3 regions of the Bradyrhizobium sp. Kon69 genome follow, and region 1 is predicted to be linked to each of the others. Evidence: riboswitches for the same ligand, from Rfam matches in the RefSeq annotation. Region 1 holds a riboswitch; each other region holds the start of a gene.
What was found. Region 1 has a riboswitch for cobalamin ahead of metE (5-methyltetrahydropteroyltriglutamate--homocysteine S-methyltransferase). Riboswitches for the same ligand answer to the same signal wherever they lie in the genome.
Positions count from the first base shown of each region.

Region 2: another riboswitch for cobalamin. It lies ahead of AC0L3U_RS18905 (DUF1636 family protein); the one in region 1 lies ahead of metE (5-methyltetrahydropteroyltriglutamate--homocysteine S-methyltransferase).
Region 3: another riboswitch for cobalamin. It lies ahead of AC0L3U_RS18990 (TonB-dependent receptor); the one in region 1 lies ahead of metE (5-methyltetrahydropteroyltriglutamate--homocysteine S-methyltransferase).

Region 1 covers NZ_JBVVOS010000009.1:180,580-185,540, forward strand. The annotation lists gene AC0L3U_RS14515 (EAL domain-containing response regulator) at 1-677, shown strand, start outside; gene AC0L3U_RS14520 (4Fe-4S binding protein) at 1,254-1,457, shown strand; cobalamin riboswitch at 2,243-2,442, shown strand; gene metE (5-methyltetrahydropteroyltriglutamate--homocysteine S-methyltransferase) at 2,542-4,857, shown strand.
Region 2 covers NZ_JBVVOS010000013.1:131,618-136,578, reverse strand. The annotation lists gene cobN (cobaltochelatase subunit CobN) at 1-2,434, opposite strand, end outside; gene cobW (cobalamin biosynthesis protein CobW) at 2,434-3,468, opposite strand; gene AC0L3U_RS18905 (DUF1636 family protein) at 3,465-3,848, opposite strand; cobalamin riboswitch at 3,944-4,161, opposite strand; gene cobO (cob(I)yrinic acid a,c-diamide adenosyltransferase) at 4,202-4,837, shown strand; gene AC0L3U_RS18895 (cobyric acid synthase) at 4,848-4,961, shown strand, end outside.
Region 3 covers NZ_JBVVOS010000013.1:146,418-151,378, reverse strand. The annotation lists gene AC0L3U_RS18990 (TonB-dependent receptor) at 1-1,841, opposite strand, end outside; cobalamin riboswitch at 1,958-2,159, opposite strand; gene AC0L3U_RS18985 (histidine phosphatase family protein) at 2,232-2,804, shown strand; gene cobT (nicotinate-nucleotide--dimethylbenzimidazole phosphoribosyltransferase) at 2,805-3,857, opposite strand; gene cobF (precorrin-6A synthase (deacetylating)) at 3,873-4,622, opposite strand; gene AC0L3U_RS18970 (energy-coupling factor ABC transporter permease) at 4,668-4,961, opposite strand, start outside.

The DNA of each region.
Region 1 (4,961 bases):
GCGGCGCCGAGGCGCATGTGCGAATGCGGCACCCGACCTGGGGCGTTGTTCCACCGGCCTATTTCATCCCGGAACCTCACGATCCGCATTTTAGGAACTTGTCGCAGTTCGTGATCGACCGCGCGATCAAGGATTGGCAGTATCTTCTGGAGCAGCAAACTTCGATCGATCTCTCCATCAATCTCCCGGCAGCATTCCTGATTGACCCGCAGGCAGTACGCGATCTCTGTCGGCGCATGCCGTCGCACGCCGCTTTCGGCGGTTTGACGATTGAAATCGAGAGCGTGGAAGCGATCCAGAACCTAGATCTCCTGGTCGAGGTTGCGCGTGAGGTTCGCTTTCACAACATTGGCCTTGCAATCGACAATGTCGGTGCCAATTGGCCGCAGCTGATGGGGAGGACAAAATTCCCGTTCATGAAATTGAAAGTGGATCGTCAGTTCGTCGGCGGCTGCGCGAATGGGCCCCTCAAGCGAACGGTGTGCCGCCATATCGTCGATCTAGCCAAAGAGTACAATGTGCGCACCGTCGCCGAAGGTGTGGAGAGCCAGGCTGACCTAATTGCCGTGGCCGAACTCGGCTTCGACCTTGCGCAGGGCCATCTGTTCGGAAAAGCCATGCCACTGAAGCAATTTGCACAGTCATCTTTCAACCCTGCTCCAGCTGGTCTAAAATAGTTGCGAGTGGCTGAGTGCGGCCAAGCGACGCTCACGAGCACCGCCATGCCTACTCGGCACCAGGCATGAGGCTGAGTGCAATTCGGTCTGCAAGGCCAGTGTCGCTCGTCCCGCCGCCACTTCATTTCCCTCCGAAGCTTGTTATACCACAAGCCCGTTTTGGCAAGCCTCCAGCGAGTCCTCCGCGCAGCTAGCGTTGCAGCCATGAGCGAGGCTTGCACAAACCTCCAGTCGGGGTGTGTGACCGGAGGTTTGCCGAGATCCAACGTAGACCTGCGTCCGTTGGCGGTTTTTGCCGTCGCCGGTTGAGGAAGCGTCAGCCTCGCTTGCCCCCGCGCTGACGTGCCAAACAAACCGACGGACGCTTCCAGCGTCAAGTCGCGACTGACTCTCGCAAGAGGGCCCGAGGGCTCGTAGCCTGAAATTGAAGCGACCTGTTGCTGTCGCAGATGCAACATGGTCTCAGACCCGGGACAGCCGAATTGGGCAAATTGCCCAACATTGAGCGCGTCTGCGTTTGGCACGGCATTTGAAAGGGATCGCCCATGGCATCGCTCGCCTAAGGAGTCGGAAGGCATGGCTTACAAGATCGTCGCTTCGCAATGCACCGTTTGTGGCGCATGTGAGTTCGAGTGTCCCAACGCGGCGATCAGTCTGAAGCGCGACATTTACGTTATCGATGCCAAAAAATGTACGGAGTGCGAGGGCCATTGCGACACGCCGCAATGCGCGGTGGTCTGTCCGGTCCCTGACACCTGTGTCCCGTCCAAGACAGGATAGGCAGCCCGCGACCAAAAGGCCTCATCGCTCGATTTCGCGAACGAAGTTGTAGATGTGGGACCTTGAGGAGACCACGACCGCATGGGGCGCATCGAGGTCGATTAACATCGTTATGAGCTTAAGGCGCTGAGCGACTCCGAGGAACCCCTCAAAGGGCTCTGTCGGAGGACACCGTCGAATTTGTCACGAACAAGGACAAGGCCCTCGATGCTCAGTGGCCGCGTTAAGGCCTATCGTCGCTCGCCGCGAGTCGAGGCGAGGCAGACCGGCGTCGAGCGGCCACCGACGCATCGAAGCCGACGCAAAAGTCGCTCAGCACGTGAACACCTAGTGCACCGAGAAGATCATCTTGGCCAACCTCACGGAGCGGTCGACCTCGTGCCTGGTCGCGGGCCCGCCGAACACCAAGGAGCCGACCTGATCATCCGTGCGGTCCTGGAGCAATCCGGCTTTCGAAATTTTTAGGGAGCCTCGTGGGCTGTGACCAAACGGATGCCGGCCGAGGATGATCGCACCTTCCTGACGCGCAGGTTCGAAAAGCTGCTGACGGAAGGTCGCCTCCTCGCGATCACACAGATACCGAAAGCGGCCCGGGTTCGTTCCGGTGGTGGAGCTCAACCGTTACGCGAGCAGGGAGCGAATGCATTTCACAAGCGGAGCCTCCACGGATCAGGGCGTGTTCACCAGGCCGCGAGCAAGACCGTCGTACCCGCCTAGTGCGCTCGTAATCGCTTGGGCAATGTCGCAGCGAGAATCGGTAGGTTGACGCATCGATCCTCGTGCGCATAATTTCAAGCCGTCGCGGTCTCCGGATTTCGTTTGATCCGGAGCTAAGAGGGAAGCCGGTGCAATGCCGGCGCTGCCCCCGCAACTGTAAGCGGCGAGCCGCTGTCCAACGAAGTCACTGAAGCCATGCGGCTTCGGGAAGGCCGGACAGCAGCGACGACCCGTGAGCCAGGAGACCTGCCTCGACAAGATATCGTCCACGGGCGGGGCGTCCCGGTGTGCGCCAAGCAGTTGTCGCTCACGCGATGTTCGCTGTCTGCGTCCGCCATGGCCTTTGCCCCAACATGGGGTCTAAGCTATGTCAATCCTTTCGCTTCCCGTTGCCACACTGGGGACGTCACGCATCGGCCCACGACGCGAACTCAAATTCGCACTCGAGAGCTACTGGGCGGGAAAATCCAGCGAAGCCGAGCTCCTCGAGGCGGGGAGTGGACTTCGTGCCGCTAATTGGGCACGGCAGAAATCCCGCGGTGCGACCGTCATTCCTTCGAATGACTTCTCGCTCTACGACCATGTGCTCGATACCAGCCTAATGGTTGGCGCCATTCCCGACGTTTACGGCTGGAACGAAGGTCCTGTGTCGCTTAAAACCTACTTCACCATGGCGCGTGGCGCTCAAGACGGTGGTCACGCTCAGCATGGGCCCGGCGTAGCCGCACAGGAGATGACGAAGTGGTTCGATACGAACTACCACTACATGGTGCCGGAATTTCACCAGGATCAGATCTTTAAGTATGCCTCTCGGAAGCCGATCGAGGAATATGAGGAGGCAAGAAGCCTCGGTTATCAGACGCGGCCCGTCCTAGTGGGCCCAGTCACTTTCCTGAAGCTCGGCAAAAGCGTAAATCCCGCATTCAATCCGCTGTCGCTGCTTGATCGACTCCTCCCCGTCTATGTCGATGTTCTCCGCGAACTAGCCTCGCGCGGCGCTGAATGGGTTCAGCTCGACGAGCCATGCCTAGTGATGGACGTCGACGAAGCATCTCGGGCCGCTGTCCGCCGGGCCTATGCTCATTTCGCTAAGGCCGTGCCGGCCCTTAAAATCATGGTGGCCACATACTTCGGGGGTGTCGGCGACAATCTTGAAACAGTCTTGGCCTTGCCCGTTGCCGGGGTTCATGTCGACCTGGTTCGTGCACCTGACCAGTTGGACGCGATTGTCGCCAGAGCAGGTAGAGATCTCGTGGTCTCGCTCGGTGTCGTTGATGGTCGCAACGTGTGGCGCTCTAATCTGCCGGCGCTACTCGACCAACTTGCTCCTATGGTCAAAAAACTGGGCAGGGACCGTGTTCAGATTGCCCCCTCCTGCTCGCTGCTTCATGTTCCGACCGACATTGAACTAGAGATCGATCTCGATCCCAATCTGAAGACGTGGTTGGCGTTCTCAGTGCAGAAGATCAAGGAACTTTCGATATTGGGCAAAGCGCTGGCTGGCCATGCTGCCGACGTGACCGATGAACTCACGCTCTCAGAGGATGCATCCGTCACCCGCGAAACATCGCCGAAGATCCACAGTGCGAACGTCGCCGGACGAATGGCCGCGATCGACGATAGCATGCGTCGCCGTCGCAGTGCGTTCACCCAGCGCGCCGACGTCCAGCGCGTCGCCTTCGCATTGCCGATGTTTCCAACCACAACCATCGGATCCTTTCCGCAAACGGCGGACGTCCGCAATGCGCGTGCAGCTCATGCGCGGGGAGCGCTGAATGACACGCAGTACGAGCAGCTTCTGAAAGCGGAGACAGCCCATACCGTGCATTGGCAGGAAGATATCGGCCTGGACGTGCTCGTACACGGTGAGTTCGAGCGCAATGACATGGTTCAATACTTTGGCGAGCAGCTGTTGGGTTTCGCATTCACCAAGCACGGCTGGGTTCAGTCTTATGGCTCGCGGTGCGTTCGTCCTCCTATCCTGTTTGGAGATGTCTCCCGCCCGAAGCCCATGACCGTTAAATGGTGGCGACATGCGCAGTCTCTGACCAAAAAACCCGTCAAGGCTATGCTGACCGGACCGGTGACGATCCTGAACTGGTCGTTTGTCCGTGACGACATCCCGCGGAGCGAGACATGCCGACAGATCGCTCTCGCGATCCGAGACGAGGTCATCGACCTTGAGGCGGCTGGAGCGACCATGATCCAGATCGACGAGGCTGCGTTGCGGGAGGGATTGCCACTGCGCAAATCGCAGTGGAAGGACTATCTAGATTGGGCAGTGGACAGTTTCCGTGTTTGCTCCTCCGCTGTCGCTGACGGAACTCAGATCCATACGCACATGTGCTATTCCGAGTTCAACGAAATCATCGATGCGATCGCAGCAATGGATGCCGACGTCATTTCAATCGAGGCGTCGCGCTCCAAAATGGAATTGCTCGACGCTTTCAAGAGCTACAAATATCCTAATGAAATCGGGCCGGGCGTCTATGACATTCATTCACCGCGCATTCCCGCAGCAGCCGAGATCAAGCAGCTGATTGTGTTGGCGCGGCAGCGGGTTTCCGATCGGCAGCTCTGGATCAATCCCGACTGCGGACTGAAAACTCGAAGATGGGAGGAGGTGCGTCCCGCGCTCGTCAATATGGTGGCCGCCGCACGCGAGTTGCGGGCCGAGGCATGATCGTACGGAGCGTGTCGCCAACCTATCTGTGAATAAGATGAACGCGCTTTGGGAGCTCGCGATAACCTTGCGAGCTTCCAAAGTTTCCAGCGCCTACGAATGCC
Region 2 (4,961 bases), on a different contig from region 1:
TGACGTCGATGCGGGGCCGGCCAAGCTCGGCAGGCGCGATGATACCGTAGCCGGTGACACGGCCGGAAGCATGATCCCAGCGCGGTGCGAGGCCGGCCAGATGCAGCGCCATGGCAAACTCTTCGCCTGCGGTGCGCATCGTCGCCGAGCCCCAGAGATCGACGACAAGGCCCTTCGGCCAGTCGCCGTGATCCTGCAGATGACGACGGAGCAATTCTTCGGCGAGCTTGATGCCTTGCGCGTGCGCCGACGGCGTCGGCACCGCGCGCGGATCGACGGCGAAGAGATTACGCCCCGTGGGCAGCACGTCCTGGCGCCCCCGATAGGGCGAGCCTGACGGACCCGGCGCAACACGCCGGCCCGCAAGCGCGGCCCGCAGCGCGTCGCGCTCCGCGTCATCGCAGGCGCCGCGGCCGAACACATGCAGGCCGTCGCCGAACTGGCTTTCCTTGAGATCGCAGACGAAGCGGTCGATCCGCGGGATCGCTTCGGCCGGAGCGGCCGCTGCATCAAGGCCGAGATCGCCTTCGAGGCCAGCCGCGCGCGCCTCGTCACGGATCGCGGCGATCAAGCGCTGGCGGCGGGCCGGATCGAGGCCATCGGCCGTCGAGTATTCGTCGAGGAGCTGTTCGAGCCTGCGCAGCCCGTCCGGCACCGCTGATGCTGCGAGCTGCGGCGGCAGATGGCCGATCGTGACGGCACCCAGGCGCCGCTTGGCCTGCGCGGCCTCGCCGGGATCGTTGACGATGAAGGGATAGATGACGGGCAGATCACCGATCAGGGCTTCCGGCCAGCACGCCTGCGACAGCGCCACGGATTTTCCCGGCAGCCATTCCAGCGTGCCGTGCGCGCCCATGTGCACGACGGCATCACAGCCCTGCCCTCGCAGCCAGAGATAGAACGCGACATAGGCGTGGCGCGGCGTGCGGGCGAGATCGTGATAGTCGGCATCGCGCGTCGTCGCATCGCCACGCTCCGGCTGAACCGCGATGATCGACCGGCCGCATTGAACCGCAGCGAAATGGAACGCGCCATCGCGACAACCCGGATCGGTCTCCGGCTCGCCCCAGACTTGCGCGAGATCATCCTGCAAGGATTGTGGAATGCGCGCGAGCGCAGCGCGGTAATCGGCAACGCTCCAGCTCAAGGTCCGCTTCAGCAGCGTCTCGCCCAGTTCATGGACCCGATCGACATCGAAGCCGACCTCAGCGAGGTCGGACACCAAAGCCTCCACCGACGCCAGCGCATCGAGACCCACCGCATGGGCAATCTGATGCGGACGGCCCGGATAGTTCGAGAGTACGAGTGCCACGCGCTTGTCGGCGGCCGGCTTCTCCGCAAGGCGATGCCAGGCCGCAACGCGCGCAGCGACGGCCTTCACGCGCTCCTCGTCGGGCCTGTGTGCCAGATGCGAAAATTGCAAATCGGGATCGCGCATCGCGGCCGATTTGAAGCTGACCACGCCCGCAAACAGCCGGCCGTCGACCTCGGGCAGCACCACATGCATCGCGAGGTCGCCGGGCGACAGCCCCCGGAGCGAACTCGCCCAATCCTCGCGCCGTGCCGTGGAGAGCGCGACCTGGAACACCGGGCAGGATGCGGCATCGAACGGCGTCGTGCCGTCGTCGCCCATCGCCGAGAATGCCGTCGCATTGACGATCGCGGCCGGAGGATTTTGCGCCAGATACTCGCGCAACCAATCCGCAACCCCCGCGGCTTTCAGCGAGGTGACGAACACACCATGCGCGTCGAACCCCTTCTCGCGCAATGCGCCGATCAGGGCATCGACCGGGCCGGTGTCCGCGGCGGTGAGATAGGAGCGATAGAAGGCCACGAGCGCGCGCGGCCTGCCCTCACTCGACGCGGGCGCGGCGATGACACCGCGCGCCGGATCGTAAAAGCCCATCTCGGGCACGGTCATCGAGCCGATAACAGGACCCGCATAGAGGCCCGAAGCCAGCGCAAGCTGCGCGATCGCGGCTTGCGATGCGACGGGGCCGCCGGTGTCGCAGAGCACCTTGAGCCGTCGCAATGTCGAGACCGGCAGGGTCGAATACGCGTCCAGCCGCGTGTCGTCGCGACCGTCGGCCGGCAGCACGGCCAGCACGATGCCGCGCTCCTTCGCCAGTTGCTGCAGGGCCGCGAGCCCATACGACCAATAGGACTCACCCCCGATCAGACGCACGAGGATGCCGCGCGCCTGCGCCAGCGTGCGCTCGATATAGGTGTCGACCGAGAGCGGATGACGGAGTTCGGCGAGATTGACGAGCCGTAACGAGGGCAGGCTGTCGCGGCCACGGCGCCAACCGGCCGCGAATGCGGCAAGATCGGAATCCGAATACGAGAGCACCACGAGATCGGCCGGGTCCTGGCCGATGTCCCTTGGTATCGCGGTCTCCTCGAGACCGCGGCTCTCGCGGAAGACGACGTGCATCAGATACCGAGTCCCGCCTTGATCGCGGCTTCATCAATGTTTCCGTGCTCGCCGATCACCACGAGCTTTGACCGCCTCGCACCCGCGCCCCAGGGCTTGTCGAACTGGTGGCGCACGCGCTCGCCGACCGCTTGCAGCAAGAGACGCATCGGCTTGCCCTCCACCGCGATGTAACCCTTGACGCGCAGCACATTCTGCTCGCGCGCCAGCCGCTGAACGGATGCGACCAGCGCGTCGATATCGGTGACCTCGGGAAGATCTATCACGACGGACGCAAAATCGTCGTGCTCATGATCCTCCTCGCCGTCGTGATGCGAGGGACGCGCGGCGAGATCGTTCTCGGCGGCAGCACCGAGACCGAGGATGACGCGCGCGTCGATCGCACCGTCGGTGATCGCCAGCATCGGCACGCGGCGCGACATCTCGGCGGTGATCGCCGCCTTGGCTGTCTCGAGCCCTGCCGCACCCGCAAGATCCGCCTTGGTCAGCAGCACGATGTCGGCGCAGGCGATCTGGTCCTCGAACACTTCCGACAGTGGCGTCTCATGGTCGAGATTGCCGTCCGCCGCGCGCTGCGCTTCGACGGCAATTGGGTCGGGCGCGAAACGGCCAGCAGCAACAGCTTCGGCGTCGGCGAGCGCGATCACGCCATCGACCGTAATGCGCGAACGGATCTCCGGCCAGTCGAACGCCTTCAGCAGCGGTTTGGGCAGAGCCAGGCCCGAGGTCTCGATCAGGATATGATCGGGCCGCACCGGCCGCGACAGCAGCTTCTCCATGGTCGGAATGAAATCGTCGGCGACAGTGCAGCAGATGCAGCCATTGGCGAGCTCGATGATGTTCTCTTCCGGGCAATTCGCATCGGCGCAGGATTTCAGAATCTCGCCATCGACGCCTTCGCTGCCGAACTCGTTGACGAGCACCGCCAGCTTCTTGCCGTTGGCGTTGGCAAGCAGATGCTGGATCAGTGTGGTCTTGCCGGAGCCGAGAAAGCCCGTGACAACCGTGACCGGGACTTTTGCGAGCGAATTCATTCGGCGGCCTCCGGCACGACGGCCAAGGGAAGAATGGGGGGAATGCGGGCAAGCGATTGCTTGCGGAAGATCTCCGGGCGGCTGCGCCAGGGCACGAGGCCGTCGGGCGCGGCTGCATAGGCCGCCGCACCCGCGACCACATCGCTCGCATTCACATCCGAGAGGCGACCATAGACATAGGACCAGCGGCCGGGAGCGCTGAGCGCGACCGAGCAACCCTGGTTGCATGCAGACAGGCATTCGACGGGAACCACGCTGACGCCGTCGGGCACGCCGACCTCGAGGATCGCGCCATGCAGGCGCTTGCCGGGCGTCGTCTCGCCCTCGCCAAGCGTCTCGCCGGCGCGGCAGGTGATGCAGACATGAAGTGTGACGGTCATCGCTTCATCCAGAATAAACAGCGGGAAGCGAAGAGGCCCACGAACCGTTCTTGCGAAGGCCCGTTTCCCCGTCGCGGAACACCCCGTCCGCCGGTCCAAAATCGTCCGCGTTGGCAGGTCTCCCGGCTTCCGGAGCAGGGTTTCCCCTTCGATCCCCGCCTTCCCGATCCCATGGGGATCAGTGGCTTCGGGCATCTCTCCGGTCACGGTCGCGGGGGCGGCTGCATTTTGGAACCAAATCTTGCCGATTCGGACCCTATCGCATTCCCTCTTCGCCTGTCGTAGGACAGGAACCAACGTCGGGCCACCATTTGCCCCCGACCGCCTCTTGTCAAGCCGAAGGACCCCGTCCGATGACGTCAGAACCGGATACCCAGACGGCCGACGAAACCGACGCCCGTCACGCCTCGAAAATGGCGAAGAAGAAGGTCGCCCGCGACAAGATCATGGCGACCAAGAGCGGCGAAAAGGGCCTCATCATCGTCCACACCGGCGCCGGCAAGGGCAAGTCCTCCTCGGCCTTCGGCATGATCGTCCGCTGCGTCGCCCATGGCTTCCCATGCGCGGTCGTGCAGTTCATCAAGGGCGCCTGGGATACCGGCGAGCGCCGCATGCTCACCGGCCATTTCGGCGACCTCTGCCAATTCCACGCCATGGGCGAAGGCTTTACCTGGGAGACGCAGGACCGCGCCCGCGACATCGCGGCCGCCCGCGCCGGCTGGGAGAAGGCCAAGGAGCTGATCCTCGACCAGAATCTCCGCATGGTCGTGCTCGACGAGATCAACATCGCGCTGCGCTACGACTATCTCGACATCGCCGAAGTTGTCGATTTCCTCACGACGCAGAAGCCGCCGATGACGCATGTCGTGCTCACCGGCCGCAACGCCAAGGACGAGCTGATCGAGATCGCCGATCTCGTCACCGAGATGACGCTGGTCAAGCATCCCTTCCGCTCAGGCATCAAGGCGCAAGCCGGCGTCGAGTTCTAAGAAACTCGCGATGGCGCGCGCATTGATGATCCAGGGGGCCGGCTCGGACGTGGGCAAATCGCTCATCGTCGCCGGCCTCGCGCGCGCCTTTGTGCGACGCGGCCTGCGCGTGCTCCCGTTCAAG
Region 3 (4,961 bases), on a different contig from region 1:
GCTGCATAGACGTTCTTGCGCAGGATGTCATAGGCCGAGAACGACCACTCCGCTCGATTGTCCCAGAACAGGTGCTTGACGCCGGTCTCGTAGGTGCGCGCGGTGGTCAGGTTGAGCGGATCGGTCGGATTGAGCAGGAAGATGTTGTTGGCCGCGATGTCGGCGCCGGTCGCATATTGGCTGAAGAAGGTCAGGCCCGGAACGGCTTCCCAGGTGTAGCCGATACGGCCCGTCGTCGGGACCCAGGATTGCGAGAACGGGAAACCCGCGTTCACAAGCCCGGTCTTGTCGGTCGAGTTGCGGTCGAGCCCGATATGCTCGACGCGGAGGCCGCCGACCAGCGCGAAGGTCCGTGTCAACTTCAACCGGTCCTCGAACGACAGCGCCTCGTTATCGATCCGCGCGGTCTGCTGCTTAGTCGTGAGCAGGCCGTAATAGCCGCGATCGGGATTGACCAGCGAGACGGAATCATCGGGGAAATTTGCGGCGCCCGGCCTCACGAAATCAAGGTAGCTTGACGACAGCGTCGTGACCAAGCGGTTGTCAAAGCCGGCGATATTCGCATCCCAGATCAAGTCGGTGATGTTGCCGACCAAGCGTTGGCTGTGCGCGACATAGAAGCGCCCACGGTCGACCATGTTCGTCCCGGAATTGAACGCCTCGACCTCGTTGTTGAGCCACGTGCGCTCTGCGCCATAACCATAGGCCTGGCTCTTCAGCGTCAGGTCGGGCGCCAGCTTCAGCTCGAAACCGCCGCGCAGCCACACCTCCTTCGCCACGTTCTTGTTGTCGAGGACGTTGTAGTTGGTGTTGAAGGTGCGGTCGTCGATCGTGACGGCCCCGAGATCAGTCTTGTTGAAATAAGTGCCGGAGACGATCCCCGTCGTCGCATGCGAGCCGCTGAAGGCAATCGGCACCAGCGGCGCACCCCAATAGGCTTTCGAGCGGTCTTCCCGATACTCGATCGCGCCCCAGACCTTGAGACTGTCGGAGATGCGGTAGTTGAGCTGGCCCGACACGTCGAGCGTCTTGGTGTTGGTGTCGTCGGCAAAGCCGTTGAGCGAGGAACGGCTGACGTCGAAGCGGTAGTCCAGCCCCTGCACATTGGTGCTGCCGCCCGAGCCGTAATGCGCCCGGAACGAATTGAGCGAATCCCAGGAGAAGTCCGCCTCGTTCCGGACCGGACCGGTGTGCGGCTGCTTGGTGACGAAATTGATCGCGCCGCCGGCGGCGCCCTCGCCTGACATCAGTGACGCCGGCCCCTTCAGGAATTCGACAGCCTCCAGATTGGCCGTGTCCATGATCCGCGAAGTCATGTTCTGCGGACCGATCTTGATGCCGTTGTAGAGCGTGTTGATCTGGCTGTTGGTGAAGCCGCGCATGGAGAAAGCCGACGGCTCGGCCGGATTGTCGCCCGCTGTGACACCCACCGCTCCCTGCGCGACGTCGGACACGGTGCGATAGCCCTGCTCGCGCATGATTGCGGCCGAGATCACCTCCACGGTGGCGGGTGTTTCGCGCACGGTCAGGCCGAGGCGCGAAGCGCTTTCGGCAACGGCGTTGGTGTTGAGCGGCGTCTGTGCCGCCGTGGTCGGCACGACGGGCTTGGGCACTGCGGATGCAGTCTCCGGCCGGCGCGCTGCTGCGCGGCGTGAGCTCTGCGTGTCCCGTCCGGCCGGCCTGGCCTGCCTGCGGGATTGTGGCGCCGACACCTCGACGGGCGGCAGTGGCTCGCGGGCCTGCTGCGCCAAGGCCGCTGGCATGTCGATGGCGACGAAAGATGTGAGAGCGGCGGATGCCAGTAGGAAACGGCGTGGTCGTACGATACGAAGGGAAAACACGGTCTTGGACCTCGGAGTGACGTCAGTGGCACGTCACCGCGAACCAGGGTCCCATCGTCCGGCTTGCAGCCTTCCGATGAAGCCGAATGTCTGTACTCCCCGACCGACATCTTCGCGTGTGACCACGGCTGACGGCAGGTCTCCTGGCTCGCGGGTCATTACCTTGCGTCGCCTTCCCGGGACCGAGATACCCAGTGGCATGTGATGCAAGATTCGCCGCTTACAGTTGCGGGGGCAGCCACGGCATTGGGGACAATGTCCCCGCACCGCATTCCCTTTTCATCCCCTCTCGGGGAAACCGTCGCGAGCATCTAGGATTACGATCCAGACAGAGTCAATGTGCCAGTTGCGGCGTTATTGCCACAACGAGCAGTTTCCTTGGAGATAAGCATGGAAGGCGAGACCTTCCTTTGGCTGATACGACATGCGCCCGTCGATGGCGTCAAAGGGACGATCCATGCCGCCGACGCACCGGCCGATCTCGGCGCTCGCGCGCAGCTGGAGGCGTTACGGCAGCGCCTGCCGCGGGACGCGGCGAGCTATGCGAGTCCGTCGCGGCGCACGGTCGAGACGGCCCGCGCGCTGGGGCTCGAGCCGCTGCAGCTGGACGAGTTCAGCGAGCAGAACTTTGGCGACTGGACCGGCCGTCGGCACGACGAGCTCGCCGCGACCGGTGGCGAGGCCTATGCACGGTTCTGGAGCGATCCTGCGCGCGGACGGCCGCCGGGCGGCGAAAGCTTTGAGGAACAGGTCGCGCGCGTCCGGCTGGGTCTGTCAAGGATCGGCGCCGGGGCCGCGACGCTCGTCGTGCATTCCGGCACGATCCGCGCGGCGCTGTGCATCGCGCTCGATCTGACCCCACAAGCCGCCCTGCGCTTTGTGATCGATCCGCTGTCGCTGACCCGGATCGACCGGCTCGCGACCGGCTGGCGCGTCGTCTGCGTCAATCAGCCGATGATTTGATCAGGCCGGACGATCAGGCACATTGGCCTGCGCAAAGGTCGCCATGCCATTGTGGAGCGCACAGGCCGACCGCACCAGCGGCAGCGCGATGGCCGCGCCCGATCCTTCGCCGAGCCTGAGATCGAGGCTGATCAGCGGCTGCAGATTCAGCGCGCGAAGCACCAGCCGATGGCCCTGCTCGGCGGATTGATGCGAGGCCAGCAGGAACGGCTGGCACGAGGGGTTGAGCCGCGCCGCCGCCAGCGCCGCCACCGACACGATAAAGCCGTCGATCAACACGGGGATGCGGCGCTGTGCAGCCGCGATAATTGCACCGCAGATGGCCGCAATCTCGAGACCGCCGACGGCGCACAGGATCTTTTCGGGCGAAGCGCCCGCAATGCCATGGCGTGCGATCGCAGCGTCGATCACCCGCGCCTTGTGCACACGGCCGGCCGCGTCAACGCCGGTCCCGCTGCCCGCGATCTCCTCAGCGCTCACACCGAGCAAGCCGGCCGCGATCGCCGCCGATGTCGTGGTGTTGCCGATTCCCATCTCGCCGAAGATCAGAAGATCGGGCTGCCCGGCCTGCGCGCGCGTCACCGCACGTCGGCCGGCTTCGAACGCAAATGCCAGCTCTGCGGGGGTGAGCGCAGCTTCGATGCTGAAATCGCGCGTGCCGCTGCGCGGCTTGTCGGTCACGATTCCAGCCATCTCCTCCTGCGCCAGCGTGCCGGAATCGACGACCTCCAGGCTGGAGCCCAGCTCACGCGCGAGCACCGAGATCGCAGCACCGCCGGAGGCGAAGTTTGCCAGCATCGCGATGGTCACTTCCTGCGGATAGGCCGAGACGCCCTGCGCGACGATACCGTGATCGCCGGCGAAGATGGTGATCGGCACCCGCGCCGCGCGCGGTTGCTCATTTGCTTGCAGGCCCGCAAGCTCGATCGCGAGCTGCTCGAGCCGGCCGAGCGCGCCGGTCGGTTTCGTCAGTTGCGCCTGCCGCGCCACCGCCGCCTCGCGGTGGACTGCGGAGATGTCGGGGCATTTTTGGGTGACCCATTCGGGGAGCATGCTGCCTCGCTTGCCTCACGGCCTGCGCTTGAGGATGTAACTGTCCATGATCCAGCCGTGTCGTTCGCGCGCCTCTTGCCGCACCGCGACGATGCGCGGGCCGATCTCGGCCAGCGCGCCGGACATCACGATCTGATCGGGCATGCCGAGATAAGCCCCCCACCAGATGTGCAGGCCTTCCGGATCGAGCGACTGGAACGCCGTGCCGCCGTCGAGCATCACCACCACGGTATCGACACCTGTCGGCCAGCCGCCATCGCGCAAGCGGCGTCCCGTCGTGACCAGGAAGGGCTCGCCGATGTCGTTGAGCGGCAGCGCATGCGTCGCACACAGCGCCTGGATCGAGGTGATGCCGGGAACGACCTCGATCCTTGGCGAGGGATCGAGCCGCCGCGCAATGCGCAGTGAAGAATCATAAAGCGAGGGATCGCCCCAGATCAGCAGCGCGACCTTGCCCTCGCCTTCAAGATGATCTGCGATCGTCTGCGACCAGGCAGCGGCCACCGCATCGTGCCAATCGTCCACGCCCTTGCGATAATCCGCTTCAGCGGCGTCACGGACGGGCAGATCGAACTCAGCAATGCGCGTCGTGTCGCTGGTGAGCACATCGGCGCAGATCGTCCGCCTGAGATCGGCGAGATCGGATTTTGCGGTTCCCTTGCGCGGGATCAGGACGAGATCGGCCGCGTTGATGGCGGTGATCGCGGCGCGCGTGAGCTGCTCGGGATCGCCGCAACCGATGCCTATCAGGGAGAGCGTGAGCATCGTAGCTGCGAAGGGCGGCCATAACGGCCGCCCACTCGCTTGTCTCTAGGCCGCGTTGTGCAAACGCGGCGTGACGAGGCCGGCCGCGGTGACGCCGCGCAGCGACTTCGCCAGCGCCAGCACGCCGAGATCGGCGAGCGGCTCGATCACGATGACCAGCGCATAGGACGCGGCGAAGGTCGCAATGTTGGCGAGGTTGGTCGCACCGAAGCCGGAGCCATAAATCGCCCAGAACGCCACCCAGGCGATGACGCCGGCCTGATAGGTCGTCGAAAGCGCCAGCGCCTGGCGGTACTTCAGATCGACATAGGCCGTGTTGCGCGAAATGATCCGCGTGGC